DNA from 4 places in the Mesorhizobium sp. M1A.F.Ca.IN.022.06.1.1 genome. Region 2 is predicted to be linked to each of the others. Evidence: predicted binding sites of a transcription regulator. Region 2 holds the regulator's gene; each other region holds the start of a gene.
The links. The regulator LexA, encoded in region 2, represses DNA repair genes until DNA is damaged. The targets are predictions, from matches to a motif close to TGTTCNNNNTGTGTTCNG.

Region 1 (7,867 bases), 2.9 Mb from region 2:
TTCTCCTTGCTCAGCCACCGCATCGGCCGAGCCGGAAGCCGACGCCATGCACGGTCGCGATCGCATCCGAACAGCCGACCGCCGCCAACTTGGCGCGGATGTTGCGGATATGGCTGTCGACCGTGCGTTCCGAGACATGGATGTTGGATTGGTAGGCATTGGCCATCACCGCATCGCGGCCAAGCACATGCTGCGGGCGGCCAAGAAAACCTTTCAGAATCGCGAACTCGATCGCTGTTAGGGTGAGCGGCTTGCCTTCAAAGCTCGCAGCATGACTTGCCGGAACCAGCACGAGCTTGCCATGCGCGAACTGACGGTCGTCGGCGTCTTCCTCCACCACCGCCGGGCGCGCCCGCCGCAGGATGACGTTGACGCGGGCAACCAGCTCGCGTGGGCTGAACGGTTTCGTCACATAGTCGTCGCCGCCCATTTCAAGGCCGAGGATACGGTCGATTTCTTCATCGCGGGCCGACAGGAACAGCACCGGCACGTCGGAGCGCTGCCGCAGCCTGCGGCAGACCTCCAGCCCGTCCATCTCCGGCATGCCGATGTCGAGCACGATGAGGTCGGGCGCGCGGCGTTCGACCGCTTGCAGCGCGGCGGCGCCGTCGGCGACGGCGGCCGTCTTCATGCCGGCCTTTTCCAGCGCGAAGCAGATGATCTCGCGGATATGCGGATCGTCGTCGGCGACGAGGATGTTGTGCGGCATGGAATCGGCAGCTCGCTGAATACGGTTTGTCATGACAGGATTAGCAAGCGGGCCGTGCTTGTCGAGAGCGCGCAAAGGCCGCCAGTCGTGAAAGCTGGCGTCAAGACCGAACCGTCCCGAGCGCCGCCGCTCGCATGGCATGTCGCAGCCGTGATCTTGGGATGAAAGGAAGCATGACCGCCGTTATGCGCGGCCTCTGCGGCTCGACCAACCACCAGCCTTCGTTGCGGAGGCGCCGGGGCAGGGACCAGCGGGATCTGTGATGTGTTCGCATGCCGCCTGTTTCGCCGGCGGCTGCGGAAAGCGCGCGGCGGATTGGAGGAGGTTTTCCGCAAGGATTTGCAGATTTCGTGCAGGAGCAAAGTCGTTTCAGGCTGGCGCCGCCTCTCACCTGCCTGCCGGCATCCTCTCCCCGTATAGTGACGGGGAGAGGGGCGCTGCCATCGCCGGCTTCGACAATTAGCCAGAACGCAAATGAGTTCTATGGTGCCGCGCCTTGCCTCGCCCGCTGCAAGCCGGCATAGATCGGCCATGACCTCTGACACCTACCGCCCGCGCCGCTCCGTGCTCTACGTGCCCGCCTCAAACGACAAGGCGCTGGCCAAGATCGCCTCGCTCGCCTGCGATACCGTCATCATCGACCTCGAGGATGGCGTGGCGCTGGCCGACAAGGTTTCCGCCCGCGACAAGCTTACCGGCATCCTCGCCGCGCGGCCGGCGCGCCGCTGCGAGATGGTGGTGCGCATCAATCCGCTCGGCAGTGAATGGGGCATCGACGACCTGTTGACCGTCGCCAAGGCAGAGCCCGACGGCATTCTTTTGCCCAAGATCGGCACGCCGCGCGACATCCTCGAGGCCGGCGACCTGCTCGACGACAATTTCGCCCCAGATACCGTGAAACTCTGGGCGATGATCGAGACGCCCAAGGCGCTGCTCAACGTCGGCGCCATCGCCGAGCTTGGCCGCGATCCCTCTTCCCGCCTCGCTTGTTTCGTCGCCGGAACGAACGATCTGGTGAAGGCAACTGGCATTTCGGCAACGCCCGACCGGCGCTATCTCACGCCCTGGCTGCTGCAGCTTGTGCTCGCCGCCCGCGCCGGCGGCCTCGACGTGATCGACGGCGTCGCCAACGATTTTCGCGACCTCGACGCCCTCGCGCGGGAATGCGCCGAGGCGGCCGCCATGGGTTTTGACGGCAAATCGCTGATCCACCCCGCCCAGATCGAGCCCGCGAACCGCGCCTTTGCGCCGGCGCCGGAGGCGCTGGCCAGGGCGCGGGCGATCAGGGAGGCGTTCTCACGGCCCGAAAATGCCGGCAAAAGCGTCATTGCGCTGGACGGCCGCATGGTCGAGCGGCTGCATCTGGCGGATGCCGAGAAACTTCTGGCGAAGGCCGCAATCATCGGCGCATGATGCGCTCGAGCGATTCCAGGAAAGATAGACAAGCATTGGTCACGACAGGGTCGAAAATGAAACTCTACCGCTTTCTGTCCGGTCCGGACGATTCCACTTTCTGCCATAAGGTGACGGCGGCCCTGAACAAAGGCTGGCACCTGTTCGGCTCGCCGACCTATGCCTATGACAAGACGACCAAGTCGATGCGCTGCGGCCAGGCCGTGGTGAAGGATATCGAGGGCCAGGAATACACCTCGGACACCAAGCTCAGCGATTGGTAGGAAAGGACGGCAGCCCTCTCATTCGTCACCCCGCCGCTGCCTGCTCGGCCGCTTCCTCGATCCGCTCCATGTCGTCGTCCGACAGGCCGAAATGGTGGCCGATTTCGTGGATCAGCACGTGGGTGACGATGTCGCCCAGCGTCTCCTCGTTCTCGGCCCAATAGTCGAGGATGGCGCGGCGGTAGAGCGTGATGCGGTTCGGCCCCTCGCCGGTTTGCGGGTTCCAGCGCTCGGCGATGCCGCGCCCCTCGAACAGGCCAAGCAGATCGAAGGGCGTCTCCAGCGACAGGTCGTCCATGATCTCGTCGGTCGGAAAATCGGCGATCTGGATGATGATCTCGCCGGTGAGCTTGCGGAACTCCTCCGGCAGATGGGCGTAGGCCTCCAGCGCCAGAAGTTCCATCTCATCCATCGATGGCGAGAGTTGGTCATGCCAGATGCGGGTCTTGTAGATGCGGGCCATGAGGTTTCCTTTGACCTCGGCATATAGGCTTTCGCGCCTGTCGAGGCAAATGGGCCGGCTGGCTGGATCTTGGAAGCTGAAAAGCAGAAGGAATAAATTCCTTGCGACTCCGCTTGACTCTTCCAGGCCCCTCTGGAATCTATAAGAACATAACAGGAACAACTACTGCCGGAAGTGAACGTCATGGCGATAAGCGTCGTGGCGCGGGAAACTGTTTTTGCCCTGCGCCGCCAGATCGCGAAGATCGAGGGAACGCTGCCCGAGCGCCTGGAAGCGCCGGCTTCCGGCGCGCCAAAAGCGATTCCAGGAACAGTGCGAAGCGGTTTTCCGTCCGGACTTGCAAAAAAACAAATAGCTGGCGATGCCGCGGGATCGGATGTCACCCCCGAAATCACCATCGTCCGGCGCGGCCTCGCTGTGGCCTCGCCGGATGCCTTCCTGCATACCGGCATAGAACGCCTCGACACTGCCCTCGGCGGCGGCGTGCCCAAGGCGGCGCTCAGTGAAATCCATGGGTTGGAGACCCGCGATGCCGGCGCCGTGGCCGGCTTTGCGCTGTCGCTCGCCAGCCTGATCCTCAAACAGAAGCAGGGCCTGCCGGTCCTCTGGATCGGAACGGCGGAGATTTTCCGCGAGGCCGGCTTTCCCTATGCCAGGGGCCTCCACGCCTTCTTCGGCATCGAGCCCGAACAATTGCTGTTTTCCGAAGCGCCGAAACTGGTCGACGCGCTGTGGATCGCCGAGGAGGCCGCCCGCATGACGGCCTTCGCCGCCGTCATCCTCGAGATCCGCGGCAGCCCCCGGCTTCTCGACCTTACCGCGACGCGGCGGCTGCACGCCCGCGCCCAGAGCGCCGGCCGGCCAGTATTTTTGCTGCGTCAGGCCGGCCAGGCCGAGCCCACCGCGGCGCCCGTGCGCCTCATTGTTTCGGCAGCGCCCGCGGCGAGCCGCGAAACGCTCGCCGGCGCGCTGGCCGGCTCGATCGGCCGCCCCGCCTTCACCGTCGATATCGGCAAGAGCCGCACGGCCCTGCCCGGACAATTCACACTGGAGTGGAACCCCGATGAGCACGCTTTTGCCGAAAGAAGGCCCGAGGAAGAGCGGGCAACGAATTCTGTCGCTGTGGTTCCCCTACCTTTGCGCGGAGCGGATCCTGCGCCAGCGTCTGGGGCGGTCCTGGCGTTCCCGGCCCTCGCATCCCCTGCCCCCATCTTACCCACCGCTTGTGATCAGCCATCGCGACAGCAACGCCCAGCGCATCGCAGCCCTCGACGAGCGGGCTGAGGCGCTGAAGCTGAAGCGCGGCATGGGCATTGCCGACGCGCGCGCCATGCATCCGTCGATCGATGTGGTGGAGGCCGACCCGGAGGCCGACCGCCGCCTGCTCGAAGGCCTCGCCGACTGGTGCGACCGCTACACGCCGCTGGTGGCGATCGACGGCGAGGACGGGCTGTTTCTCGACGTCACCGGCTGCACGCACCTGTTTGGTGGCGAGCGGGCCATGCAGGACGAGATCCTCACCCGTTTCTTCCAGCAGGGTTTCGATGTTCGCGCCGGCCTCGCCTCGACGCCGGGCGCTGCCTGGGCGGCGGCGCGCTTCCACGGCGACCGCATTGTGGCCGGCGGCGAGGAGGCGGCGCTGCTTTCGCCCCTGCCGCTTTCGGCGCTGCGCATCGCGCCCGAAACCCGCGCCAGCCTGGAAAGCGTCGGCCTGCGCACGGCGGGCGCGGTGATGGCCGCACCCCGCGCGCCGCTCGCCCGCCGCTTCGGCGCCACCTTGCTTCTGCGCCTCGACCAGGCGCTCGGCCGGCTCGACGAGGCGGTGTCGCCGCGCCTTCCCGTGGCGCCGCTCTCGGTCGAGCGCCATCTTGCCGAGCCGATCGTGCTCACCGACGACATCGAGCGGCTGGTGAGCCGGCTTGCCGTGGCCTTGAAGGCCGACCTCGAGCGCCGCGGCGAAGGCGCGCGGGCGCTCGCCCTTCTCCTCTTTCGCGTCGACGGCCTCGTCAGCCGCATCGCGGTCGGCACCTCGCGCCCCATGCGCGAGCCGCAGCTGATCCGAAAGCTGTTTCACGAACGGCTGACCGCGCTGGAACAGACCATCGATGCCGGCTTCGGCTTCGACCTCGTGCGGCTGTCGGTGCTTTCGGTCGCCGCCTTCGACATGCTCCAGGGCGACCTTGCCGGCGAGACAAGCGACGATGACGCCGACATCGCTTTATTCGCCGACCGCGTGCGTGCCCGTCTCGGCGAAGCCGCCGTGCTGAAGCCGGTCATCGTCGATAGCCACCTGCCGGAGCGCGCCGTTACCACGGTTCCTTTCGCAGAGGCGCCGCAAAGGCGCATGCCGCCGAAGCCCGACCGGACAGCACCTCCGATGACCATCTTCCCGCCGGAGCGGCCGGTACGGCTGTTCCGCTCGCCCGAGCCGATCGAGGTGCCGGCGACCGAGATCCCCGAGGGCCCGCCGATGAATTTCCGCTGGCGGCGCGCGCTTTATCGCGTCGCCCGCGCCGAAGGGCCGGAGCGCATCGCCGCCGAATGGTGGCGGCAGCTGCCCGGCGAGGAAGAGGCGCCGACGCGCGACTATTACCGCATCGAGGACAGCGAGGGGCGCCGCTACTGGCTCTACCGCCAGGGCCTCTACAGCAGCGCCTCGCAGGCCGCGCCGCGCTGGTTCATGCACGGCGTCTTCGCATGAACGCGCTGACCGCCATCCCCTATGCCGAGTTCGGCATCCAGTCGAACTTTTCCTTCCTGCGCGGCGCCTCCAAGCCCGAGGAGCTGGTGGTCACGGCGAAATTCCACGGCTTTTCCTCGATCGGCCTTGCCGACCGCAACACGGTCGCCGGCGTCGTGCGGGCCTGGCAGCAGGCCAGGGTCGAGAAGCTGCCCTATCATCCCGGTTGCCGCCTGGTTTTTTGCGACGGCACGCCGGACATTCTGGCTTACCCCCGCGACCGCAAGGGCTGGGGACATCTCTGCCGCATGCTGACGCAGGCCAATCTGCGCGACGAGAACGAGAAGGGCGCGACGCTGCTCGAACTCAACGACCTTCTCGAATGGGGCGATCTGATGTCGCTGGCGATCCTGCCCAACCTGTCGGGAGGCGCGGAAGACAATCTGACGCTCATTAGCCGGCTTAAGGATCGTTTCGGCGCCGCGCTTCGGCTTGCCGTGGCGCCTGATTACGGCGGCAACGACCACTTCCGTATCGAGCAGGCGGCGGCGATGGCCCAACATCTGCACATCCCGCTGATGGCGACCAACGACGTGCTCTATCATGCCGCCGACCGCCGCCCGCTGCAGGACGTGCTGACCGCGATCCGCCTCAACACGCCGGTTTCCGAGGTCGGGCTGGAGCTGACGGCAAATGCCGAGCGTCATCTGAAGACGCCGCTGGAGATGGCGCGGCTTTTCCGCCGACACCCTGAAGCGCTGGCGGAGACGCTGCGCTTCGCCGACGAGCTCACCTTCTCGCTCAGCGACCTCGAATACAATTATCCGGACGAGCCGACGGAATCCGGCCTCGGACCGCAGGCCGAGCTCGAACGCCTGGCGCGGGAAGGAGCGGCCGTGCGCTATCCGGCCGGGGTCCCGGAAGAAGTGCTGCGGCGCATCGGCAGCGAGCTCGCTTTGATCGAGCGGCTGAACTATGCGCGCTATTTCCTGACCGTCTACGACATCGTGAAATTCGCCCGCAGCAAGGGCATCCTATGCCAGGGGCGCGGCTCGGCCGCCAATTCGGTCATTTGCTTCTGCATCGGCATCACCGAGGTCGGCCCTGACCGGATCGATGCCCTCTTCGAGCGCTTCATCTCCGAGAAACGTAACGAGCCTCCCGACATCGACGTCGACTTCGAGCATGAACGGCGCGACGAGGTCATCGCTTATATTTACGAGAAATACAGCGCCAAGCGCACGGCGCTGGCCGCCGCCGTCATCAGCTATCGCGGCCGCTCCGCCCTGCGCGAGGTGGCGAAGGCCATGGGCTTGTCCGAAGACGTCCGGAGCGCTCTGTCGAGCACCATCTGGGGCTGGTCGACCTCGGAGCTCGGCGAAAGGGAAGCCAATGCCGGCGGCCTCGACCGCGCCGATCCGCTGTCGCGGCAGGTGCTGGAACGCGCCAACGAGATCATCGGCTTCCCCCGCCATCTCTCCCAGCATGTCGGCGGCTTCGTCATCACCCGCGACCGGCTCGACGAGGTCGTGCCCATCGTCAAGACGGCGATGGAAGAGCGCAAGATGGTCGAGTGGGACAAGGACGATCTCGACGCGGTCAAGATCCTCAAGGTGGATGTGCTGGCGCTCGGCATGCTGACCTGCCTGAAGCGAGCCCTGACCTTGCTCACGCATCATTATCCGAAGGCGCGTGACAAATACGGCCGGCCGCATCAGTTGAGCTCGCTGCCACCGGAGCACCCTCGCGTCTACGACATGATCTGCCGGGCCGACACGCTGGGCGTCTTCCAGATCGAGTCACGCGCCCAGATGTCGATGCTGCCGCGGCTTCAACCGCGTGAATTCTACGATCTGGTCATCGAGGTGGCTATCGTGCGGCCCGGCCCGATCCAGGGCGACATGGTGCACCCCTATCTGCGTAGACGGCAGGGCAAGGAGAAAGCCGAATACCCGAAGCCGGAATTGAAGGAGATTCTCGGCAAGACGCTGGGCGTGCCGCTGTTCCAGGAGCAGGCGATGAAGATCGCCATCGTTGCCGGCGGCTTCCAGCCGGGCGAGGCCGATGAGCTGCGGCGCGCAATGGCCACCTTCAAGCGCACCGGCACAATCGGCAACTACCGCCAGCGCATGATCGACGGCATGGTCGACAAGGGCTACCAAAAGGAATTCGCCGAGCGTTGCTTCAAGCAGATCGAAGGCTTTGGCGAATATGGCTTTCCGGAAAGCCATGCCGCCTCCTTCGCGCTGCTGGTCTATGCCTCCTGCTGGTTCAAGACCTTCTATCCCGACGTGTTCTGCGCCGCGATTTTGAACTCGCAGCCGATGGGGTTCTATCAG
Region 2 (7,867 bases):
CCTGGTCTTTATGGCGGCGCTGTTTTGCGCGCTGGGCTTCGTCGCCGCGAAGGTCGAGACCTGGCGCGCCGCTACACCGATGCTCGGCTCCGAAATCCAGACGCGGCTGACAGGCCGCGTCGTCATCGCCGAGGAAATGGCCAATGGCCGCGTCAGGCTGACCATCGATCTCGTCTCGACCGCGCATCCAAAGCTGCGCTACGCACCGGATCGCGTCAGGGTCTCGGCACGCAGGATCCCGGCCGGCATGAAGGCCGGATCGCTGGTGACGGGTTACGCGCGGCTCCTGCCGCCGACAGGGCCGGTCCGTCCGGAAAGTTATGATTTTTCCTTCGACAGCTATTTTTCCGGCATCGGCGGCAGCGGATTTTTCCTCGGCGACCCGAAACTCATTCCGCCAACCGACCCGATCGGCCAGACGAGCATCGCCTCGGCCATCGAGAACGCGCGCGAAAATATTGCCGACCACATCAGAAGCACCGTCGGCGGACCCGAAGGCGAAATTGCCGCCGCACTGATCGTCGGCGTGCGCGCCGGCATTCCGGAGGACATCAACGAGGCGATGCGGCGGACCGGCATCTATCACATCATCTCGATTTCGGGCCTGCACATGGCGCTGGTCGCCGGCACGGTCATGCTTCTGCTGCGCGGCGCCTTTGCGCTGTTCCCGGATTTTTCGTCACGCCGGCCGGTGAAGAAATATGCCGCGGCAATCGCGCTTATGTCGATCGCCGCCTACCTCGTCATCTCCGGCGTGGTGGTCGCCGCCGAGCGAAGCTTCATCATGCTGGCCGTGATGCTGATCGCCGTGCTTTTCGACCGCGCCGCGCTGACGATGCGCAATTTGGCGATCTCGGCCATCGCCGTCATCCTGGTGTCGCCGCATGAAGTGGTTGGCCCGAGCTTTCAGATGTCGTTCGCGGCAACCGCCGCCCTTGTCGGCGCCTATGCCGGCTGGTCCGACTACCGCGCCGGCAAGGTGAGAGCGCCGCCGGCAAAGCGTTCGTTCCTGCGGTTCATGTCGCACAAACTGGCAGTCGGAGCAGGTGGCGCCGCGATGACGTCGATCATTGCCGGAAGTGCCACGGCGCTGTTTGCCATCTGGCATTTCCAGCGCGTCTCGCCGCTTAGCCTGCTGGCCAATCTCGCGATCATGCCGATCGTCACGATCGTGATGTTTCTCGCCGTCGCCAGCGCGGTCATGATGCCGTTCGGCTTCGACGGGCCCTTCCTCTATTTGATGGGCAAGGGCCTGGCGGCGATGATCGCGATCTCGGCGTGGATTTCGGAGTGGTCGCCGGTCGATGCCGTGGGCCTGATCTCGATCGATTCGGTGCTGCTGGCGACGATCGCGCTCGTCATCGCCACGATGGCGACTACGTGGCTCAGGCTGGCCGCGATTCCTTTCGCTGCCGCGGCCGTCATGATGATCCCGCAGGTGCGCACGCCCGACCTGCTGATCTCGGAGGACGCGCATCTGGTGGCGATGCCGATCGGCGGCGGCGAACTCGCCATCAATCGTGCCCGCTCGAACGAGTTCACCACCGATAACTGGAAACGCGCGCTCAAGGCCGAAACGATCGTGCCGCCGGAGACATTCGCCAAGGGCACGCTGGACATAGCCGATCCCGTCGACCTGCCGCCTGGATCGCCCTTTTACTGCACGGGCGATCTCTGCATTGGCCGGCATCCATCAGGCGCGATCGTCGCGCTCGCCGAAAAACGCGAAGCTGCCCGGCCTGCCTGCGACTTCGCAGACCTCATCGTCATTAACGACGCCACGGCCTACAATCCCTGCCGCGATCCGCGTGTCCTCGTTGTCACCAAGCGGCAGCTCGCGCGCGACGGCAGTGCCGCCGTCTTCTTCGATCCGCAATCGGCGACGGCGCGAGCAACCATTCAATACGCCGTCGAAAAACCGTACCGCCCTTGGCACGAACAGCGGCGCTACTCGCGTGAGGCGAGGGGGTTGGCGCCTTACAAGAAGCCCGAGAAGCCGAAAGCCAAGCCGCAGCCCCTCAGTAGCGGCGGATGAGCCCGACGAGCTTGCCCTGAACCTTGACGCGATCGGGACCGAAGATGCGCGTCTCATAGGCCGGATTGGCAGCCTCGAGCGCGATGGAGGCGCCCTTGCGGCGGAAGCGCTTCAGCGTCGCCTCCTCGTCATCGACCAGCGCCACGACGATCTCCCCGGGGCTCGCAGTGCTGGCGTTGCGGATGATGACCGTGTCGCCGTCGAAGATGCCGGCCTCGATCATCGAATCGCCTTTGACCTCGAGCGCGTAGTGCTCGCCGCCCGCGATCATGTCCGGCGGCACTGTGATCGAATGCGTCTGGTGCTGGATGGCGTCGATCGGCACGCCGGCGGCAATGCGACCCATCACCGGGATGGAGACGGCTGAAACGGCGTCGTCGTCATTGCTGGGCGTCGGCGTGCGGGCGGGCGCCGCGGGTTTGATCTGGCGGCCGAGATTGCCTTGGCCGCCCTGGATGACGCTCGGCGAGAATTTCTTCGCCGCATTGAGGCCGGGCGCGATCGAGTCAGGTAGGCGCAGCACTTCAAGAGCACGCGCCCGGTTCGGAAGCCGGCGAATGAAACCGCGCTCCTCCAGCGCCGTGATCAGGCGGTGGATGCCCGATTTCGAGGCAAGGTCGAGCGCTTCCTTCATCTCATCGAAAGACGGCGGAATGCCGCTTTCCTTGAGCCGTTCATGGATGAACATCAGCAGTTCATGTTGTTTGCGCGTCAGCATGGCGGCCCCCATGGGTTCTGAAACCAGAATCAGAAAAACAAACCCAGAACAAACACTATCTGTTCCAGTTGTGTTCCGCAACCGTTTAAAGTTTAGTGAATGTGTTGACGTTTTGTTCAGCGTAACATCAGAACGGTGCATTCCTCGCCGGCTTCAGCCGCCGGTGCGAAGGGTTGGCGCACGATCAGGCCATTGGCATCGGCGAGCATCCTTAACATCGAGGAATCCTGGATGCCGAACGGTGTTGCGATCAACCCCCCGCATCTTCGCGGACCACGGCGCGGACATAGTCCTGCCTGAGATCGTTGGCGTGCATTGCGACGCCTAACCGGGCCGTGCGGATTTCCTGACGGCAGGACCGGCCGCCCAGCCGCGCCAGAAGCGGCTTCAGGAACAGCTGCGAGCAGACCAGGCTTGCGACCGGATTGCCGGGCAGGCCGATGCAGCGAATGTCGCCGAGCCGGCCAAACATCAGCGGCTTGCCGGGACGCATGGCGATCTTCCAGAAGTCGAGCTGCATGCCTTCGCCGGTCAGCACGTCATGGATCAAGTCGTGGTCGCCGACGGAGGCGCCGCCAAGCGTGACGATGACGTCGGCGCCGGCCTTGACCGCCTTCTTGACCAGGGCCGCGATCGCGTCCTTGCGGTCGGCGGCAATGCCGAGGTCGAGCGCGCGCGCGCCGACCGACTGGGCCGTAGCTGTGACGCCACAGGTATTCGACGAGATGATCTGGTCGGGGCCGAGCGCGCTGCCCGGCGGCAGCAATTCATCGCCGGTGGCGATGATGGCGAGCAGCGGCTGCCGCACCACGTTGAGACTCGGATGGTTGGCCGATGCCGCCAGCGAAAGCGCCGCCGGATCGAGCTGGCGGCCTTTTTCGAGGAGCAGGTCGCCCTCGCAGAAGTCGAGGCCGCGGCGACGGACGTTTCGTCCCTCCACGGTCGGCTCGGTCACTTCGATGCCGCCGCCGCCGAGATCGCGGACATTCTCCTGGATAACGATGGTATCGGCGCCTTCGGGGAGCGGCGCGCCGGTGAAGATGCGCACGGCCTCGCCCTTGCCGACAGAGCCGGTGAAGCCACGCCCGGCGGGCGCCATGCCGATCACGGAGAGCCGCGCCGGCGCCGAGGCTACGTCGGCGGCCCGCACGGCATAGCCGTCCATCGCCGACGCATTGAAGGGCGGCTGGGTGCGCAGAGCCACCACGGGGTCGGCCAGCACCCGGCCGGACGCGTCGGCCAGCGGCACGCTTTCGCCTGGCAGCGCGGTCGCGCCGTCCAACAGGCGTTGGAGCGCCTCGGCGACCGGAAGCAAAGCCATGCTAAGGACCTACCTTGTAGTCGCCCGACTTGCCGCCGGTTTTCTCGACCAGCCTGATGCCGGAAATCGCCATGGCGCGGTCCGCTGCCTTGGCCATGTCGTAGATGGTGAGGCAGGCAACCGACGCCGCGGTCAGCGCCTCCATTTCGACCCCGGTCTTGCCGGTAACCCTGGCAAGCGCGGTGACCCTCAGGCCGGGAAGCGCGCGATCGGGCTCGATCTCGACGGCAACCTTGGTGAGAAGGAGGGGATGGCAAAGCGGGATGAGCTCATGCGTCTTCTTGGCCGCCATGATGCCGGCGAGGCGCGCCGTGCCAAGCACGTCGCCTTTCTTGGCGTCGCCGGCCAGGATCATCTCCAGCGTTTCCGGCTGCATGGTGACATACCCTTCGGCGATGGCCGTGCGCGTCGTCTCGGCCTTGCCGCCGACATCGACCATGTTGGCTTCGCCCTTGGCGCCGAGATGCGTAAGCGCGGGCATCCTCAAACGGCCTCGGCCGGCGCCTTGCCCGTCAGCAGAAGGGCGGTCGCGGCGGCCACGTCGGCCTGCCGCATCAGGCTTTCGCCAACGAGGAAGGTGCCGATCTTGCTCTTTTCCAGCCGGCGGCAGTCCTGATGGGTGAAGATGCCGCTCTCGCTGACCAGCAGCCGGTCGTCCGGGACCATGGCGGCAAGCCTCTCGGAAACGTCGAGGCTGGTTTCGAAGGTTCTCAAATCGCGGTTGTTGATGCCGATCAGCCGCGACGAGAGGCGAAGCGCGCGTTCCATCTCCTGTTCGTCATGCACCTCGACCAGCGCGTCCATGCCGAGATCGAAGGCCGTGACTTCCAATTCACTGGCCAAGGCGTCGTCGACGCTCGCCATGATGATGAGGATCGCGTCCGCGCCCCAGGCGCGGGCTTCATGAACCTGATACGGGTCGAAGAGGAAATCCTTGCGCAGGGCGGGCAGGCCAACGGCGGCGCGCGCTGCGGTCAGAAAGCCGGGCGCGCCCTGGAAGGACGGTGCGTCGGTCAGCACCGAAAGACAGGCAGCACCGCCTTGCTGATAGGCCCTGGCGAGCGCCGGCGGGTCGAAGTCGGCGCGGATCAAGCCCCTGGAAGGGCTGGCCTTCTTGATCTCCGCAATCAGCGCGAAGCCGCCGGCCTTCCGCTTGGCCTCAAGCGCCGCAAGGAAGCTGCGCGGGGGTTCCGCATCCTTGGCCTTCGCCTTGACCTCGGCAAGCGGCGCGCTGAGCTTTGCGGCGGCGATCTCATCGCGCTTGTAGGCTTCTATCTTGCGCAGGATATCGGACAAAATTCTAACCGTTCGAAATCTCGATGAGCTTGTCGAGCACCGCGAGCGCCCGGCCGCTGTCGATGGCCTGCGCTGCTGCCTCGATGCCATCGCCGAGCGTCGTCGCCTTGCCGGCCACCACCAGCCCGGCGCCGGCATTCATCAGCACGGTGTCGCGATAAGCGCCGGCAGCGCCGCCCAGCATATCGCGCAATGCCTTGGCATTGTAGGCCGCTTCGCCGCCGCGCAGATCCTCTTTGTTATGCCGCTTCAGTCCGACCGCTTCCGGAGTGAGGGTAAAGGTGCGGATCTCGCCGCCGGCGAGCTCTGCGACCTGCGTCTCGCCCGTGGTGGTGATCTCGTCATAACCGTCGCCGTGCACGATCCAGGCATGATCGGTACCCAGCGCCTTCAGCGTCTCAGCCACCGGCATGATCCATTCGGGCAGGAAGACGCCAACCATCTGCCGGCCGACGCCGGCTGGATTCGACAGCGGCCCGAGCAGATTGAAGATGGTGCGCGTGCCGAGCTCGCCCCGGACAGGACCGACATGCTTCATCGCCGGATGATGCGCTGGCGCGAACATGAAGCCGACGCCGGCCTCCTGGATGCAGCGGCCGATCGTCTCCGGTGCGATGTCGACCTTGACGCCGAGGGCCATCAGCACATCCGCCGCGCCGGTCAGCGAGGACAGGCCGCGATTGCCGTGCTTGGCCACCGGAACACCCGCGGCGGCGATGACGAATGCCGATCCGGTCGAAATGTTCACCGAGTGCGAATTGTCGCCGCCGGTGCCGACGATGTCGATGGCGCCGCGCGGGGCTTCGACGCGGAGCATCTTGGCGCGCATCGTGGCGACCGCGCCGGAGATCTCGCTCACGGCTTCGCCGCGCACGCGCAACGCCATCAGGAAGCCACCGATCTGCCCCGGCGTCGCGTCGCCCGACATGATGATGTCGAAGGCCTCGCGCGCTTCCTCGAAGGAGAGCGCGGTGCCGGTCGCGACCTTGGCGATATATGTCTTAAGCGCGCTCATCGTGTCTGTGCTTGGGAAACGGCGGCCGGATCGATACGAACGTCATATTGCGACTGCAGCTGCGCCACCAGCTGATCGAGCAGGTCGTCGGATATGCCGGCGCTGAAAGATTTCTGCGCGTCTTCCGGGACAGAGCTGCCATCGGCACCGGCAGGTTCGAAGACTTCGGCAACCTTGAACAGGATCTGACCGTCGCCGGTGGGCGAGGGGATCAGGCCCGTGCTGCCTTCGCCGACGCCGAACATGGCCGCCGCGCCCTCCTTGCCGAAATCGGCATCGTCGGCTTCGCGCTTCAGGCCGCGCTTGGTCTGCTTCTCGAGCTTAAGCTCGCCCGCGATCACGTCGAGCGTCGCACCGGCCTTGAGGCGCTTTTCCAACTCCCCGGCCTTGGCGGTGAGCCGCTTGTCGGTCTCGGCCGCGGTCCAGTCGGCCACCACCTTCTGGCGAACCTCGTCCAGCGTGCTGTCGCGCGCCGGCGTGATCGACTGGACTTCATAGAAAACGAAGCCGTTGGCGGCAGTGGTCAGGCCTTCATTCTCGGTGTTCGGCTCGGCCTCGAAGACGGCCTTGATGAGGTCCGCCGATTGCGGCAGGTCGTTGACGATCGTGCCGTCCGGCCGCTGGCCGGTGCGGTCGATGGCGTCGATGGTGACGACCTTGAGCTTTAGCTTGTCGGCCGCCTGGGCAAGCGAGGCACCGGAAGCGCGGGTGTCCTCGTAGCTGTCGTGGACGTCGAGCAGGACGCGGCTTGCCTCGCCGAGCGCAAGATCCTTGCGGATCTGGTCGGACACTTCCGAAAGCGGCTTCACCACCTGCGGCTTGATCTCGGTGACGCGCAAGAGCACCGGGCCGAAGGCGCCCTGAACCACCGGGCTGACCTCGTTGACGTTGAGCGAGAAGGCTGCGTCGGCCACCGCCTTGTCGGCGATCTTGTCCTTTGCCAGCGTGCCGAGCACGGTGTCGGCCTGCGTCTTGCCCTCTGCGGTGACGATCTTGTCGAAGGTGGCGCCGGCCTTCAGGGAGTCAAATGCCGCCTTGGCCGCGTCCGGCGTCTTGAACACCAGCTGTTCGATGGTGCGCATTTCGGGCGTCGTATAGCGCGCCTTGTTCTTGTTGTAGTCGTCAGCGACCTGCTGATCGGTGACCGCCGTCGGGTCCATGATGTCCTGCGGCTCAAGCCGGATATAGGAGAATTTGCGGTATTCCGGCGCGGCGTAGTTCTTCTTGTTGGCTTCGAAATAGGTTTTCAGCGCGCTGTCGGACGGCGCCTCGATCGGCTGGACGAGTGTCTTCGGCAGGACGAGATAGTCGATCGTGCGGTCCTCTCCGCGATAGAGCGCGACCGCCTTCAGGAAGGTCTGCGGCGCCTTGAGGCCGTCGGAAATCGCCTCGACGATCTGTTGGCGGACCGCCACCTGCGAGCGGTTCTTCAGATAGTCCTCGGGTCGCATGCCGATCTGGCTCAGCAGATATTCGAAGGTC
Region 3 (7,867 bases), 190 kb from region 2:
ACCACGCCGGAGCCCAGCGTCTTCTTACCGGCATCCGCAAGCGGCTTCAGGTCCTTCGGCGCGACACCGCTGACCGCTTTGCCGAGGAAGCCGACACCCGCAACCGTCTCGTTGGTGGCCGGAGCATCGGCAACGGCCGCGCCGCCGCCAAGGGCCAGTTTCTTGCGCGCCTCGGTGAGCTCTTTCTCGAGTTTCTTGCGCTCCTCGAGCAAAGTCTCGACACGCGCCGGAACGTCGGCCGGCGAGATCCTCAAGGTCGCCGCGGCTGCCTTCAGGCGCTTGTCCTGCTCGTCGAGATGCTTGCGCGCCGCCTCGCCGGTCAGCGCCTCGATGCGGCGCACGCCGGCGGCGACCGCGCTGTCCGACAGGATCCGCACAAGGCCGATATCGCCGGTCGACCTGACATGCGTGCCGCCGCAGAGCTCGACCGAATAGGGACGGTTGGCCTTGGCGCCGTGCAGGCCGGTGCCCATCGAAACGACGCGCACCTCGTCGCCGTATTTCTCGCCGAACAGCGCCATCGCGCCCTCGGCAATAGCATCGTCCACCGACATCAGCCGCGTCGTGACTGGGCTGTTCTGCACGACGATCTCGTTCGCCATGCACTCGACATCCTCGAGCTCCTCAGCCGAGATCGGCTTGTTGTGCGAGATGTCGAAGCGGAGGCGATCAGGCGCGACCAGCGAACCCTTCTGCGCGACATGGGTGCCCAGCACCTCGCGCAGCGCCTCGTGGATGAGATGCGTCGCGGAGTGATTGGCGCGCAGCTTCGAACGGCGCGCGTGATCGACTTTTAGCTCCACGGCAGCACCGGTCTTGATCGTGCCGCGCGTCACCTTGCCCAAATGCACGAAAAGCCCGTCGGCCTTCTTTTGCGTGTCGGTGACCTCGATCGAGAAGCCGTCGCCGGAAATCATGCCGCTATCGCCCATCTGGCCACCGGATTCGCCATAGAACGGCGTCTGGTTGACGACGACGGCAATCGCGTCGCCCTGCCCTGCGCTGTCGACAATCTTGCCATCCTTGACCAAGGCCTGGATCAGGCCTTCCGCCTCTTCCGTCTCGTAACCGAGGAAATCGGTGGCGCCGGTCTGCTCGCGCACCGGGAACCAGACCGTCTCGGTCGCCGCTTCGCCCGACCCCGCCCAGTGCGCGCGCGCTTCCGCCTTCTGCCGCTCCATCGCAGCGGTGAAGCCGGCAAGATCGACCGAGATGTCGCGTTGGCGCAGCGCATCCTGCGTCAGGTCGAGCGGGAAGCCATAGGTGTCGTAGAGTTTGAAGGCCGTCTCGCCATCCAGCATGTCGCCGGCGTGCAGCTGTTCCGTCGCCTCCGAAAGCAGGCCGAGACCGCGGACCAGCGTCTTGCGGAAGCGCGTCTCCTCGAGCTTCAGCGTCTCGGTGATCAGCGCTTCGCCACGCACCAGTTCCGGATAGGCCTGGCCCATCTCGCGTACCAGCGCCGGCACCAGCTTCCACATCAGGGGCTCCTTGGCGCCGAGCAGTTGCGCATGGCGCATGGCACGACGCATGATGCGACGCAGCACATAGCCGCGGCCTTCATTGGAGGGCAGCACGCCGTCGGCCACCAGGAAGGATGACGAGCGCAAATGATCCGCGATCACGCGGAACGATGCTGCATTCTCCTGGTTGTGACCGTGCCCGAGCGCCGAGCATGCCGCATCGATCAAATGCCGGAACAGGTCGGTCTCAAAGACGCTCTCCACTCCCTGAAGGATCGAAGCCATGCGCTCCAGGCCCATGCCGGTGTCGATCGACGGGCGCGGCAGGTCGATGCGCTCGTCTTTCGTCACCTGCTCATATTGCATGAACACCAGGTTCCAGAATTCGAGGAACCGGTCGCCGTCCTCTTCCGGGCTGCCGGGCGGACCGCCCCAGATATGCTCGCCGCGATCGATGAATATCTCCGAGCACGGACCACAGGGACCGGTGTCGCCCATCGCCCAGAAATTGTCAGAGGTCGGAATGCGGATGATGCGATCGTCCGAGAAGCCGGCGATCTTCTTCCAATAGCCGGCCGCCTCGTCGTCTGTGTGATAGACGGTGACCAGAAGCTTGTCCTTCGGCAGGCCGAATTCCTTGGTGATCAGGTTCCAGGCAAGCTCGATCGCGCGCTCCTTGAAATAATCGCCGAACGAGAAATTGCCGAGCATCTCGAAGAAGGTGAGATGGCGCGCGGTGTAGCCGACATTGTCGAGATCGTTGTGCTTGCCGCCGGCGCGCACGCTCTTCTGCGCGGTCGCGGCGCGCGAATAGGACCGCTTCTCCAGGCCGGTGAACACGTTCTTGAATTGCACCATGCCGGCGTTGGTGAACATCAGCGTCGGATCGTTGCGCGGCACCAGCGGGCTGGAGGCAACGATCTCATGACCCTCCTTGCGGAAGTAGTCGAGGAATGTCGACCGGATCTCGTTCACGCCACTCATGGATACTGCCTTTTCGCGAAAACCGCCGGCCAGGCCGGCGGCAAATGGGCTTTCGTGTGTCAGAAGATAGATTGGCCTTTTAGCCGTAGCTCTTGACCCTGTCCAGAAACACGGAACCAGGCCCAGTCCTCCTGGCTGGGCGGCCTGTGTCCTCGCCCCCAAACGCAAACCGCCGGCACGAAGGCCGGCGGTTCGAACGCAGTACTGGGGAACTCGATTACATCAGCTTTAGATAATGGATCCGGATTATGGCCGAACTCCGGCAGTTGTCTACATCGCTCCAGCCTCGTCCTCGAAGCCGTCGTCACCGCCTTCGGAGCCGCCGTTCTCGAGGAATTTTTCCGCGATCAGCCCGGCATTCTGCCTCAGCGCCAGCTCGATCTCGCGCGCCGTGTCCGGATTGTCGCGCAGGAAAAGCTTGGCGTTCTCGCGGCCCTGGCCGAGTCGCTGCGAATTATAGGAAAACCAGGCGCCCGACTTCTCGACCACGCCGGCCTTGACCCCGAGATCGACGAGCTCGCCGGTCTTCGACACGCCCTCGCCATACATGATGTCGAACTCGACCACCTTGAAGGGCGGAGCCAGCTTGTTCTTCACCACCTTGACGCGGGTCTGGTTGCCGACCACTTCGTCACGATCCTTGACCGAGCCGATGCGGCGGATGTCGAGGCGCACCGAGGCATAGAATTTCAGCGCGTTGCCGCCGGTCGTGGTTTCCGGCGAGCCGAACATGACGCCGATCTTCATACGGATCTGGTTGATGAAGATGACCATGGTGTTGGAGCGCGAGATCGATGCGGTCAGCTTGCGCAGCGCCTGGCTCATCAGACGGGCCTGCAGGCCGGGCAGCGCATCGCCCATCTCGCCCTCGATTTCGGCGCGCGGCGTCAGTGCCGCCACCGAATCGACCACCAGAACGTCGATGGCGCCGGAGCGCACCAGCGTGTCGCAGATCTCCAGCGCCTGCTCACCCGTGTCGGGCTGCGAGATCAGGAGGTTTTCGAGGTCTACGCCGAGCTTGCGGGCATAGACCGGATCGAGCGCGTGCTCGGCATCGACGAAGGCGCAGATACCGCCCTTCTTCTGGGCTTCCGCAACCGTGTGCAGCGCCAGCGTCGTCTTGCCCGAGCTTTCCGGCCCGTAGATTTCGATGATGCGGCCGCGCGGCAATCCGCCGACGCCGAGCGCGATGTCGAGCCCGAGCGATCCCGTCGGCACGGTTTCGATCTCGACCACCTGCTCATTGGCGCCGAGCCGCATGATCGAGCCCTTGCCGAAAGCGCGCTCGATTTGCGACAGCGCCGCATCCAGAGCCTTTGATTTGTCCACTGCCTTATCCTCTACAAGCCGCAAACTATTCTGAGCCATGATACATCACCCCTTGGTCGTCAATGAAGGCCGGACAATCCGTGATCCCTGCCAGTTTGTACCTTTTTTGTTCTCATCTGGCAAGAGGCAGCAAATGGCTGGAAAACAAACAATATCTGGATTTGTTCTATTTTTGTCTCACTAGAGATGGCGTGAAGCAGTGCTGCTGATCCAAGCGAGATCTCGTTACCCGGCGGCCCGAATCGCGACCCGATTGCGGGGCGATGCGCGGAAACCTAGTGTGCCCACGCAAACAATCAACGAGGTCACCTCCGCGGCATGCCGACATCCCCAAACATCCTGGCGCTGGGCGGCGCCCATATCGACCGGCGCGGCAAGGTCTCGGGCCCTTACGTGCCCGCCGCATCCAATCCCGGCATCATGCGCGAGGATGTCGGCGGCGGCGTTTTCAACGCGCTGCGCAGCATTGTGAAGCGCGGCGTCTCGGCCTCGCTGCTTTCGGTGCGGGGCGGCGATGCGGCGGGTGAGGCGGTCGCATCGGCGATCGACGAGGCCGGCATCGCCGACCTTTCGGCGGTGTTCCTCGACCGCACGACGCCGAGCTACACTGCGCTGATCGACAGCGAGGGGGAGTTGATCGTCGGCTTTGCCGATATGGGCCTTTACGACCTCGCCTTCCCCAAGCAGATCCGCCGCGCCAAGGTGCGCGAGGCGATCGCCGAGGCAGACGCGATCCTCTGCGACGCGAACCTGCCGACGGCGGCCCTCGAGCGCCTGGTTGCGCAAGCCGGCGACAGGCCGGTTTTCGCCATCGCCGTCTCGCCAGCCAAGGTGGTGCGGCTAGCGCCGCTGCTCGGCAATCTTTCGCTGCTGTTCATGAACCGCCGAGAGGCGGCGGCGCTAGCTGGTGCGGATATTTCCGGCCGCGATCTTGTCGGGGAACTCAGGCGGCTGAGCTTGACGGCAGGCGTGATCACGGCCGGCAGTGCTCCGGTGCTCGGCTTCGACCGATCGGGCGTCTTCGCCATCGACCCGCCCTCCCCGCGACGAGTTGCCGACGTAACCGGCGCCGGCGACGCCCTGACCGGAGCAACGGTTGCCGCGCTGCTGCGCGGGCTGCCTTTGCGGAGGGCACTGCGCGAAGGTGTTGCCGCGGCGATGCTCGCCATCGAGAGCGCCGAGGCGGTACCGTCTTTCACCGCCGGCAGTTTTGGCCAGGCGCTTGCCCTTGTGCCCGAGGCACGGGTGGTGGCATAGGGCCACAAACTATCTTGCCGGAGTGTTTTCTCCGGAGTGGAGAACGGACATGACGCCCGAAACCGCCCGCCCCTTCATCGACATTCATCCGCCAGTGGCGGAGGCGCTTGCCGCCGGGCGGCCTGTGGTGGCGCTGGAAAGCACCATCATTACCCACGGTATGCCATACCCCGACAATGGCGCGATGGCCGCCAAGGTCGAGCAGATCATCGCCGAGAGCGGCGCCGTGCCGGCGACGATCGCCGTGGTCGATGGACGCATCAAGATTGGCCTTTCCGATGGCGAGCGCGAATCGCTTGCCATGACCGGCGACGCCATGAAGCTGTCGCGTGCCGATATCGGCTTTGCCGTCGCCCAAAAGCGCACCGGCGGCACCACCGTGGCCGCCACCATGATCGCCGCGCACATGGCCGGCATAAAGGTCTTCGCCACCGGCGGCATCGGCGGCGTCCACAAGGGCGCCGAAAAGAGTTTTGACATCTCGGCCGACCTCGACGAGCTGGCGCGCACGCCGGTCGTCGTCGTCTCGGCCGGCGCCAAGGCGATCCTCGACATCGAAAAGACGCTGGAAGTGCTGGAGACGCGCGGCGTGCCAGTCATCGGCCATGGCTGCGAGACCATGCCGGCCTTCTGGTCCAGGCAATCGCCCTTCCGCGCGCCGCTGACGTTGCATGCGCCTGAAGATATCGCGCATTTCTATCATATCCGGCAGGCGCTCGGCCTCGGCGGCGGCATACTGGTCGCCAATCCGGTGCCGCAGAACGATGAGATCCCGGCAGCCGAGATGGACGGCTACATCCATTCCGCGCAGAAGGCGGCCGAAGCGCAGAACATCACCGGCAAGGCGGTAACGCCGTTCCTTTTGTCGAGGATCTTGGAGATCACCGGCGGCCGCAGCCTCAAGACCAACATCGCGCTGGTCGAGAACAATGCGCGGCTGGCTGCGGAGATCGCGAAGGCGCTGTAGGCCTTATCTGCCCGCGCGCCGCCCCGCTTCACAAGCGCGCCGCGCCCAGACCGCCATTTCGTCGGGATCGTCGAAGGCGCTGTCGGGAACGCTCCAATAGGGCATCGCCACCTCCTTGCCGTGCCGCGAGCCGGTATAGGTCCATTGGCTACAGCCGGCGGCTTCGAATTCGGGGATCGTCTCCTCGTCGGCCTTCAGCATCAGTTCGCCGCGCACGACCACCGCGACGATGACGCCGTCGCAATAGATGCCCTTGCCGCCGAACAGTTTTCGGATGCTGATCGGCCCCAGGCTCTCGAACAATTCTTCGAGGCGGTCATTGTCCATGCCGCAATCATCTCATCCGGCATGGGCCTTGTCATCGCAGCAACCAACAGCATGCTGACAGGTTGAGACATGAAATGGAGTTTCGCGCCATGCCTGTCCTGCTCAAAGGCTCCTGCCGCTGCGGCGCCGTCCGCTTCGAGGTGGAAAGTCACACGCCCGTGCCGTTCATGCTCTGCTACTGCTCGATCTGCCGCAAGCAGCAGGGCGGCGGCGGTTTTGCCATCAATCTCGGCGCCGACAACGAAACGCTCAAGGTCACCGGCAAGCCCAATCTCGGCGTCTACCGCGCTGAGATCGAGGACGACGAGCATCCGCACTGCGAGGTCTCGACCGGCGAGCGCAATTTCTGCAAGACATGCGGCGCCGCGCTCTGGCTCTACGACCCGACTTGGCCGGACCTCGTCCATCCCTTCGCCTCGGCGATCGACAGCGACCTGCCGAAGCCGCCGGAAAAGGTGCATCTGATGCTGAAATACAAGGCGAGCTGGGTCGAACCGGCGATCGGCAAGAACGACAAGGTGTTCGAGCTCTATCCCGAAGAATCGATCGCCGACTGGCACAAGCGCACCAGCTCGTGGGTGGACTAAGCCTGAATCTAAGAGCGATGGGTTAGCGCAACCCAGCGCTCGATCTGCCTCACATCCACCCCTTCGCGCTGCGCGGCGACCAAGGGGTGGTCTGCATCATGCAGAAAAACCCTGGGACGCAGATTGCCGGGCTGAAACACAACATTGGCATGCAGGTGCATCGAGCTCGGATACTCAGGAATGTCGTGCATCAAATACCCGAAGCAGAGCTCGTCCTCATATTGGCCGCTATCATACCCGGCTCGATACACATTCCAGCTTCTTTCCGAGACGGACATCCAAACACCGAAACAGAACTCTTCAGCCAACTGAGGTACCGGCAAGGGCAGCAGGCAACGAATGAAGCGGTCTGTTTGCCCCGTGGCGTAACTCACCACGCAAAAATCGTCGTTCTTGCGGAAAGTCGACCGAGCTACCTCGTCAAGCGCGTCTGGATTCACCGGTGCGCCAAAGGCTATATCGGTGGGAAGTCCGGTCAACTCCTGGTCACAGCAGGCACATCGCCAGCGATATGCCTCGGCGCTCACCTAAGCAGCGCTTGAAGCGCGCACCTCCGCCAGCGCCTTGAGATCGGCCGGCTTCAGCTCGACGGATTCGCCGCAGCCGCAGGCCGAGCTCTGGTTCGGGTTCCTGAAGGTGAAGCCGGTTCGCAGCGTCGTCTGCTCGAAATCCATCTCGGTTCCGAGCAGGAAAAGCGCCGCTTCCGGCGCGACATAGACGTGCGCGCCGTCGCGCTCGATATGATCGTCCTTGGGGTTCGGCTCGGTGACCAGATCGACCGTGTATTCCATCCCGGCGCAGCCGCCCTTCTTGATGCCAAGACGGATCCCATGCGCGTTGTCGCGCGTAGCGACGATCTCACGCACGCGGTCCGCGGCCTTGTCGGTCATCGTGATGACGGCGAAGCGTCCCATGTCATTCTCCACGTTCGCGCGGGTTCAAGGCCCGCGGAATGA
Region 4 (7,867 bases), 1.1 Mb from region 2:
ATCGGTGAGCAGCACCGTCATGAGGTAAGGATGGATGGTGAGCTGCGACCAGCGTTCGATGAAGCGCGCCGTCGCCTTGCCGCCTTCGCCGCCGAACAACGTCGGCCGCTCGGGGTAGGCTTCGTCGAGATAAAGGGCGATGGCGAAGGAATCGGCCACCACGCGCTCGCCATCGCGGATCACCGGCACCGTCTTCGACGCGCCGCCTTCCACCTTGGGGACTTCCAGGAAGCGCGTCGGCACCTTGGTGGCATCGAGCCCTTTGTGGGCCAGCGCCATCTTCGTCTTCCAGCAATGCGGACTGAAGGGGCGTTTTGCGTCGTGGCCGACGAGATCATAGAACAGAATGGTCATTACGGTTCCTGCGGGTTACGAAGAGCCGGGATTCGTTGCGAGCCGGGTGGAAGAATGAAACAGCATTTCATGATGTTTGCGGCCTACAATCAATGGGCCAACACGCGCATCTATGATGCCGCCGCCGATCTCAGCGAAGAGGAACTCGGCCGCGATGTCGGCGCCTTCTTCGGCTCGACGCTGGCCACGCTCAATCACCTGCTCGTCACCGACCGCGTCTGGATGAAGCGCTTTACGGGCGAGGGGGACGCGCCCTCAAACCTTGCGACGATCCTCTATCGCGCCTTCCCGGGCTTGCGCCTGGCACGCGAGGCCGAGGACAGGAGGATCGTCGACTGGATGGGCGGCATGACCGATAAGGCGCTCACCGGGCGATTTTCCTATATGACCACCGACATGCGCACCGTTTCGCAGCGGCTGGCGCCGGCGCTCAGCCATCTCTTCAATCACCAGACCCACCATCGCGGCCAGGCGCATATGTGCCTTACCGTCCTCGGCAGACCCTCGGTGTCGCTTGACCTGATGCAGTTCCAGCGCTCCGAAGAAGGCCGCGCCTACGCCTGAAGCTTGCAGGGATTCCGGTTGGCCGATTCCGGAAAACTAAAAAACACGACAATTTCGTCTATATTTTAAAGCAGAAGCATCGTTTTGGAAACTATGATTCGTCATATGCGAAATAGCTAAAGAAACCGAAAGGGCACTCTCGGCGTATTTTTGTCTCAAAAGCTACGCGCTCTAGAAAAGCGCAACAAATGATGCAAGGCGGAAATACAAAACCACAGGGAGAGTGTCATGGCCAGTATCGTAAAAAGGTTCGCCAGCACATTGGCGAGTGGTGCAATCGTCGTTGCTCTTGCCATGCCGGCGAACGCCCAGAGCGTCGGGGTCGGCGGCCTCGGCGGCGTATCCGTAGGCGGCAACAGAGCCGACGCCAATGCGGGCGGCCCAAATGGGGCTGACGGAAATGCATCCTTCGGCGGCAGCAACAACAGCGCCAGGGTTTCGATCGGCGGCGCAAGCGGAGGCAGCGGAACCGTCACCATCGGCGGCAGCAGTTCCACGGCCACGGCATCGATCGGCGGGACAAACGGGGCTGGAGCCGATGCGACTTTGGGCAACGGCACCAATAGCGCGCTCAACGTGACGACGGGCGGCGCGAACGGCGCTGGCGTCGCCCTCGGCGCTGGCGCCGCCGTTCCTGGAACCGTCGGCGCGACGCCGGGAACGACGAACCTGTCCTCCGCCGTCGCGCAAATGTCGAGCAGCCAGTTGTCGCGGATGAAGAAGCGCTGCGTCGATGTGCTCAGCAGCGATGGCACCTATGATCGTGATCTGAGGGCGCTCTGCCTGATGATTTCGCGTCGTTGACGGCGCGCTGACGAGCGCCTCTGGCCAATCGCAAAGCCCGCCGCTGCGTCGGCGGGCCTTCTTCAGCTGGTATCGCGGTGCGGCGCGCTCGACGCCTGGTTAACCACATTCCCATTGAAGCCAATATATTAGGACTTCGTTTGCGCTCGCGCTCCACAATAGGCCAGTTGTAGTGGGAGCAATGCCATGCGCATCGATTTGTCCCCCACCAGTTGGGGCAGGGTCGCGCTGGTCACCGTTGCCGGCACGGCATTCTTCATTGCCGCGGCCTTCTTCGTCGATTCCTTCAACTTCGCCTCGCTGTCACCCGAAGCGCTGCTCTGGGCCAAGCTCACCGACCTGTTCCTGCCGCTCATCCTTGGCGGCTCCTTCCTTTTCTTCCTAATGTGGAAGATGCGCCAGCTGGCCATCGCCCAGAAGGAGCTCAGCATCATTGCCGCGACCGACAGCCTGACGGCGGTCTTCAACCGCGGCGCTTTCTCGATGCTGGTCGAGGCCTATCTCGACAAGGCCCGCAGCCACGCGGTGGCCGAAGCCGGCGCGCTGCTGATCGTCGATGCCGACCATTTCAAATCGATCAACGACCGGCTCGGCCACGATTGCGGCGATCAGGCGCTGAAGCTGATCGCGAGCACGATCCGGAGCCAGCTCCACGGCGCCGACATCGTTGGACGCATCGGCGGCGAGGAATTCGCGGTCTTCCTTCCGGGCGCCGACGCGACACGCTCCTTCCTGGTCGCCGAGTCGATCAGACTGCGTATCCGCGAGGCCGAGTTCGCGCCGGGCGGGCAGCCGTGCCCGCTTTCGGTCAGCATCGGCGGCGTCGCGTTCAGCGGGCCCACCACCTATCACCACATGTTTCGGGTCGCGGACAGGCATCTTTACAAGGCGAAGTCGAACGGACGCGACCAGGTGAGCTTCGAAAGCCCGCGCAGCAGGCTATCCGGCGAGGCCGCCGGCACGTTCCACTGAACGAACCCGCGCAGCAGGGAACGGAGCGCCCTCACCAGCGGTGGGGCTGAGTAGGAGTGTCGTCCCGCCTTTGGGTAGGCGTCTATTTCCACATGCCGCGCATGCGCGCGCCGAGATCGACCTTGACGCCCGGCTTTTGGCGCGGGTCGTCCGTGATCGCCGCGCTCGCCCAGGATGACTGTTCGAAAGCCGAAAGCATCGAGGCCGGGATAAAGCGGGTGCGCGAGGCATAGACGTGACGGTCGCCGCGGGCCGGCTGATTGTGCGGATAAAAGCGCTGCGGCACCACCAGGTGCAGGCTGTCCTTGGCGCGCGTCATCGCCACATAGAGCAGCCGCCGCTCCTCCTCGATATCCTCCTTGGTACCGACGCCGAGATCGGCCGGGATGCAGCCGTCGACCGTGTTGAGCACGAAGACGTTCTTCCACTCCTGGCCCTTGGCCGAATGGATCGTGGACAGGATCAGGTAATCCTCGTCGCGATGCGGCGGGCCGGCCTGGTCGCTGGTGGCGTCGGGCGGGTCGAGCGTCAGCTCGGTCAGGAAACGCTCGCGCGAGGGATAGCCCGACGCGATCTGCTCGAGCTGCAACAGGTCGGCCCGGCGCGTGATCGCGTCCTCGTGGATGCGCTCCAGATGCGGCTCGTACCAGAGCCTGACCCGCTCGAGGTCCGCCGGCCATTTGGCGCCGGCGCGCAGCCCGCTGTAGATGTCGAGGAAGACCGGCCAGTCTTCGGCCGCGCGCTGCGGCGGCCGGAAGCGTGCAAGGCCGAGCGTCTCGTCGAGCGACGTCGCCATCGCCTCGACGATCTGTGAGGCGGCCGAAGGCCCGATGCCGGGCATCAACTGCAGCACCCGGAAGCCGGCGATCCTGTCGCGCGGGTTCTCGGCAAAGCGCAGCATCGCCAGCATGTCTTTCACATGCGCGGCATCGAGGAATTTCAGCCCGCCGAATTTGACGAAGGGGATGTTGCGCCGCGTGAGCTCCACCTCCAGCGGCCCGCTGTGATGCGAGGCGCGGAACAGCACGGCTTGCGCCTTGAGCGCCGTGCCGGCCTCGCGCTCGGCAAGGATCGCCTGGCAGACATAATTGGCCTGCTCAGCCTCGTCGCGCACGCTTACCAGTTGCGGCCTGTGCGACGACCGGCGTTCGGTCCAGAGATTCTTGGTGAAACGCTCGCTTGCCTCGCCGATTACTTTGTTGGCGGCGGCTAGGATCGGCTCGGTCGAGCGGTAATTGCGCTCCAGCATGACGATCTCGGTGCCTTGCGCGAACTGTTTTGGGAAATCGAGAATGTTGCGCACTTCCGCGGCCCGGAAGGAATATATCGACTGTGCGTCATCGCCCACCACGGTCAAGCCCGCGCCGTCCGGCTTCAGCGCCAACAGAATAGAGGCCTGCAGCCGGTTGGTGTCCTGGTATTCGTCGACCAGCACGTGGTCGAAGCGGGAGCCAAGGTGAGCGGCGATCTCCGGCTCGGCCGCCATCTGCGCCCAGTAGAGCAAAAGGTCGTCGTAATCGAGCACGTTCTGCGCCTGCTTGGCCTCGACATATGCCGCGAACAGCTCCTTCAGCTGTTCCGCCCATCCTGAGCACCAGGGAAAGGCCGAGCCCAGCACCTCGCCGAGCGGCGCCTGGGCGTTCACCGCCCGCGAATAGATCTGCAGGCAGGTGGCTTTGGTCGGAAAACGGCTTTCGGTCTTGGAAAAACCGAGCTCGTGCCGGGCAAGGTTCATCAGGTCGGCCGAATCCTCGCGATCGTGGATGGTGAAAGCCGGATCGAGGCCGATCTGCTCGGCATAGTCGCGCAAGAGTCTGGCGCCGATACCGTGGAAAGTACCGGCCCAGGATAGCGCATCGGCGATGATCGCGGCATCGCGGCCCAGCACCTCGCCGGCGATGCGCTCGACGCGCTTCGCCATTTCAGCCGCGGCGCGGCGCGAAAAGGTCATCAAAAGGATGCGGCGCGGATCGGCGCCCTTGACGATGAGGTGCGCCACGCGATGCGCCAGCGTGCTGGTCTTGCCGGAGCCGGCCCCGGCGATCACCAGCAGCGGCGCGGCCACCTTGCCGTCGCCATGCACCACCGCCAGCCGCTGCTCGTCGTTCAGCCGGGCAAGATAGGCAGGAGTTTCGAAGGACGAATCACGGGCGGCGATGTTCATCGCCCATCAAGCATCGTTTCCGCTTTGTTCGCAATACAGCTAATCTCGCCCAAAGGCGGCCAAGTGGGGGGCGATGCCCGGCAGGGCAGAGGGGACGCTGTACGCGCCGGCATGTGCTGGATAGGCCGGCCATCTTCCCAACAAGCGCGAGAACGGCCGATCTACCTTTTCGGCTCGACGCCCATCGCCGCCGACTGGCGCCGCAGCGACCGCCGATCGTCCGGCGGCGCGAGATCGCCGGACGCCTCCTCGATGATCCTCATCGTGACGCGATAGGCCGTGTAGCCGAACAGGCCGACGAGCAGCAGACGGATCATGACATCTCCTCGTGAGTTAACGAGGTTCAACCGGAGACAGGCGCGTTGGTTCCCGCCGGACGGCGCAACCAAACCGCCGCCGCCTCGTTTGCTTCGAAGAAAGGGGCGAACGAGAGGAGGTCGTCATGAAGAAACTTCCTGTGCTGCTGGCTCTCGCGGCAGGGCTCGGGCTCGCCGCCTGCGACAACAGCGTACAGCCCACCAAGGCGCCAAGCGACACCGTCGACAAAAACCCGCAGGTCGACAAGAACCCGGTGCCGCAATCGACCACCGGCGGCGACCAGCCCGGCACGCCGCCGAAGCAATGAGAGCGGACGATGTTGTCGGGAGACGAAGCGGCGGCGCCGCAGAAGAAGGCCGGCGCTGCTTGGGAGGAAGCTGGAAAGCGCCGGCCAAGCGGGAAAATCAGGCCCGCCGCAGGATCAAAGATAGCTGAGTCTCTCCGCCGCGTCATGGGGCGATCGCGCTAGCCGGCTACAGGTATCCGTCCAAACGCTTTGTCGGCCTTCAAAGATCGGAGAATCTCAGGGGTGTGTTTGCGTCGCTTGCGCCGCCGCGTCACGCCATCGCGGCGCGCGCCAGCGGCACGTTGGCGATCTCCAGGTCCAACTGGCGCTGCGTCAGCGCCGCTTCGGCCATGATCCACTGCTTGAACAGCTCCACCTTGCGGGCGCCAAGCGCCTTGATGGGGCTGACGAAATACCAGCCGGCGGTGTTGGGATGGTGGACCGCGAAGGGGGCGACCAGCCGCTCGGCTCGGATGTCGCTTGCCATATAGGCGCGGTTGGCAACGGCAAAGCCCATGCCGGCATTGGCCGCCTCGTAGGACATCATGCAGGAATCGAAATAGATGCTCTTGGTCTCGCCAAGCACGAAACTCGCGCCGGCAAAAGCCAGCCACGACTGCCAGTTCTGGGTGCAGGTGTCGGAGTGGAGCAGGGTGAAGTGCCTGAGGTCCTCCGGCGTCACCTTGGACAGCGGCTTGTCGCCCAGCACCTCGCGGAACAGCTTGCGGCTGCACACCGGCGTCAGGTCCTCCTTGAACAGCAGCACGGAGTTGAGGCCGGGGAAATTGCCGTCGCCATAGCGGATCTCGAGATCGTATTCGGAGGTCGCGAATTCATGCGTGGCATAGGAAGTCGAGACCCGCATCTCGATATCCGGATACTGCCGCTGGAAGGTGGCAAGCCGCGGAAACAGCCAGCGCGCCGCGAAGGTCGGCAAGACGCAGATCTTCAGCACATGCGCCTGGGATTGGCCGGTCGCCTCCATGCTGGCAGCCACGATCCGCTCCAGCGCCTCGCGCACGCGCGCCACGTAGGTCTCGCCTTCCGGCGTCAGCGACACCGCGTTGCCGCCGCGCTGGAAGATCTTGAAGCGCAGCTGGTCCTCCAGGCTCTTCACCCGCTGGCTGACGGCTGAGGCGGTAATGAACTGCTCTTCGCCCGCGCGCGTGAAGTTGCGGTGCCTGGCGGCGCTCTCCACGATTTTCAGCGAGTTTAAGTTGACCTGGCTGAGCAGACGCACGGGGTTCGACCTTTAGCTATGCTTAAAGTAGCACCAGCATTCCTAAATTTACAGGGGCGGGTGCTCAATCGACTGTTTACCAAGTGTTGCCCCCACCTTGGAGAAGTAGAATGAACGCCCATACAATCCCCGAACTGCGCTATGCGATGAGCCGTGAAGCCATCATCGGTCATGATACGGCGTGGAAAGTGTCGAGCTTCGGCGTCGCCCAGTATCTTCACGGCTACGACCCGCAACTGCTCGCCGCGATCGAGGAGGCGGCGCTCAAGCTCAAGGCCAGCCACGCCGTGCACAAGCATCTCGACCTCACCTTCATCACCGGCGCGGACCGCTACATTCCCGAGATCAAGGAACTGCTCAACGACAAGCTGCGGCTGGAACGGCTGTCCGACATGATGGGCACCAAGCTCGAACCCTATCCGCTGTCTATCGTCGGCTCGACCGTCACCTTCATGAACCCCAAGGACGGCGCCGTCGACTGGCACTGCGATGGCGTTCCGGTGACGGAACTCATTCCGCTCTCGATCAGCGATCCTCTGATCGGCGGCCATCTTGAAATCTATTGCGACGATTCCGAGACGGGGCGTGCCATCCTCGAATCCGGCAGCGACCTGCCGCGCAACAGGGTCATGCGCATCGACCACAAGATGAATTACGCCACGCTCGGCCAGTTCCTCGGCGTGCTCCATCGCACCGCGCCGATCCAGCTCGGCTCGCGGGTCACCCTGGTGCTCAACCAGCGTTCGGTGGCGAAGCCCTATGTCGACGACAACCGCATGTTCTACCTCGCCGCCGACAACGACCAGGACCGCGGCTGGGTGAACGAACTGGCCGAGGACGTCTGGACGAACCAGCTGCCGGCCTATCGCCGTCACGCCGAAGAACATCCCGTGCCGAAGCCGGCTGTCGATCCGGTCTCCGGCGGAGCCAGGGAATCGTGGTAGTGGCTGACGATCCGGCCGGTCGCCAGCCGCCTTCAGCATCGCTGAGCCTTGGCCCGCTCACCGCCGAAAGGCGCAGCGACCGTTCCAGCGCTGCTCCCCCGGTGGCGCTGGCCTTTGCCCTCGGCGCCGTGGCGCTCTGGGCGACTAACGCTTTCGTCGGCAAGACGCTGCTTGCCAATCACCCGGTATCGGAGGTGCAGTTCCTGCAGTTCTCAGGCGCC

Region 1: a site for LexA is predicted at 2,992-3,009, ahead of EJ078_RS15385 (metallopeptidase family protein). Genes of this name have one in related genera too.
Region 3: a site for LexA is predicted at 3,870-3,887, ahead of recA (recombinase RecA). Genes of this name have one in related genera too.
Region 4: a site for LexA is predicted at 4,873-4,890, ahead of EJ078_RS04995 (ATP-dependent helicase). Genes of this name have one in related genera too.

Annotation. Positions count from the first base shown of each region.
Region 1 is NZ_CP034455.1:3,234,839-3,242,705, reverse strand. It holds gene EJ078_RS15405 (HAMP domain-containing sensor histidine kinase) at 1-23, opposite strand, end outside; gene EJ078_RS15400 (response regulator transcription factor) at 11-709, opposite strand; gene EJ078_RS15395 (CoA ester lyase) at 1,241-2,122, shown strand; gene EJ078_RS15390 (DUF1737 domain-containing protein) at 2,179-2,385, shown strand; gene EJ078_RS15385 (metallopeptidase family protein) at 2,411-2,848, opposite strand; gene EJ078_RS30455 (hypothetical protein) at 3,032-4,132, shown strand; gene EJ078_RS15375 (DUF6504 family protein) at 4,074-5,549, shown strand; gene EJ078_RS15370 (error-prone DNA polymerase) at 5,546-7,867, shown strand, end outside.
Region 2 is NZ_CP034455.1:6,132,484-6,140,350, forward strand. It holds gene EJ078_RS29190 (ComEC/Rec2 family competence protein) at 1-2,035, shown strand, start outside; gene lexA (transcriptional repressor LexA) at 2,019-2,753, opposite strand; partial or broken gene glp (gephyrin-like molybdotransferase Glp) at 2,870-4,074, opposite strand; gene moaC (cyclic pyranopterin monophosphate synthase MoaC) at 4,076-4,555, opposite strand; gene trpC (indole-3-glycerol phosphate synthase TrpC) at 4,558-5,373, opposite strand; gene trpD (anthranilate phosphoribosyltransferase) at 5,375-6,385, opposite strand; gene EJ078_RS29220 (SurA N-terminal domain-containing protein) at 6,382-7,867, opposite strand, start outside.
Region 3 is NZ_CP034455.1:5,939,437-5,947,303, reverse strand. It holds gene alaS (alanine--tRNA ligase) at 1-2,444, opposite strand, end outside; gene recA (recombinase RecA) at 2,715-3,812, opposite strand; gene EJ078_RS28230 (carbohydrate kinase family protein) at 4,092-5,030, shown strand; gene EJ078_RS28225 (pseudouridine-5'-phosphate glycosidase) at 5,080-5,997, shown strand; gene EJ078_RS28220 (TfoX/Sxy family protein) at 6,001-6,324, opposite strand; gene EJ078_RS28215 (GFA family protein) at 6,414-6,911, shown strand; gene EJ078_RS28210 (DUF2199 domain-containing protein) at 6,920-7,438, opposite strand; gene sufA (Fe-S cluster assembly scaffold SufA) at 7,439-7,825, opposite strand.
Region 4 is NZ_CP034455.1:981,328-989,194, reverse strand. It holds gene EJ078_RS05015 (glutathione S-transferase family protein) at 1-354, opposite strand, end outside; gene EJ078_RS05010 (DinB family protein) at 409-918, shown strand; gene EJ078_RS30150 (hypothetical protein) at 1,074-1,421, opposite strand; gene EJ078_RS30145 (hypothetical protein) at 1,465-1,722, shown strand; gene EJ078_RS05000 (GGDEF domain-containing protein) at 1,909-2,694, shown strand; gene EJ078_RS04995 (ATP-dependent helicase) at 2,777-4,858, opposite strand; gene EJ078_RS04990 (hypothetical protein) at 5,020-5,175, opposite strand; gene EJ078_RS04985 (hypothetical protein) at 5,301-5,483, shown strand; gene EJ078_RS04980 (LysR substrate-binding domain-containing protein) at 5,734-6,702, opposite strand; gene EJ078_RS04975 (hypothetical protein) at 6,813-7,646, shown strand; gene EJ078_RS04970 (hypothetical protein) at 7,646-7,867, shown strand, end outside.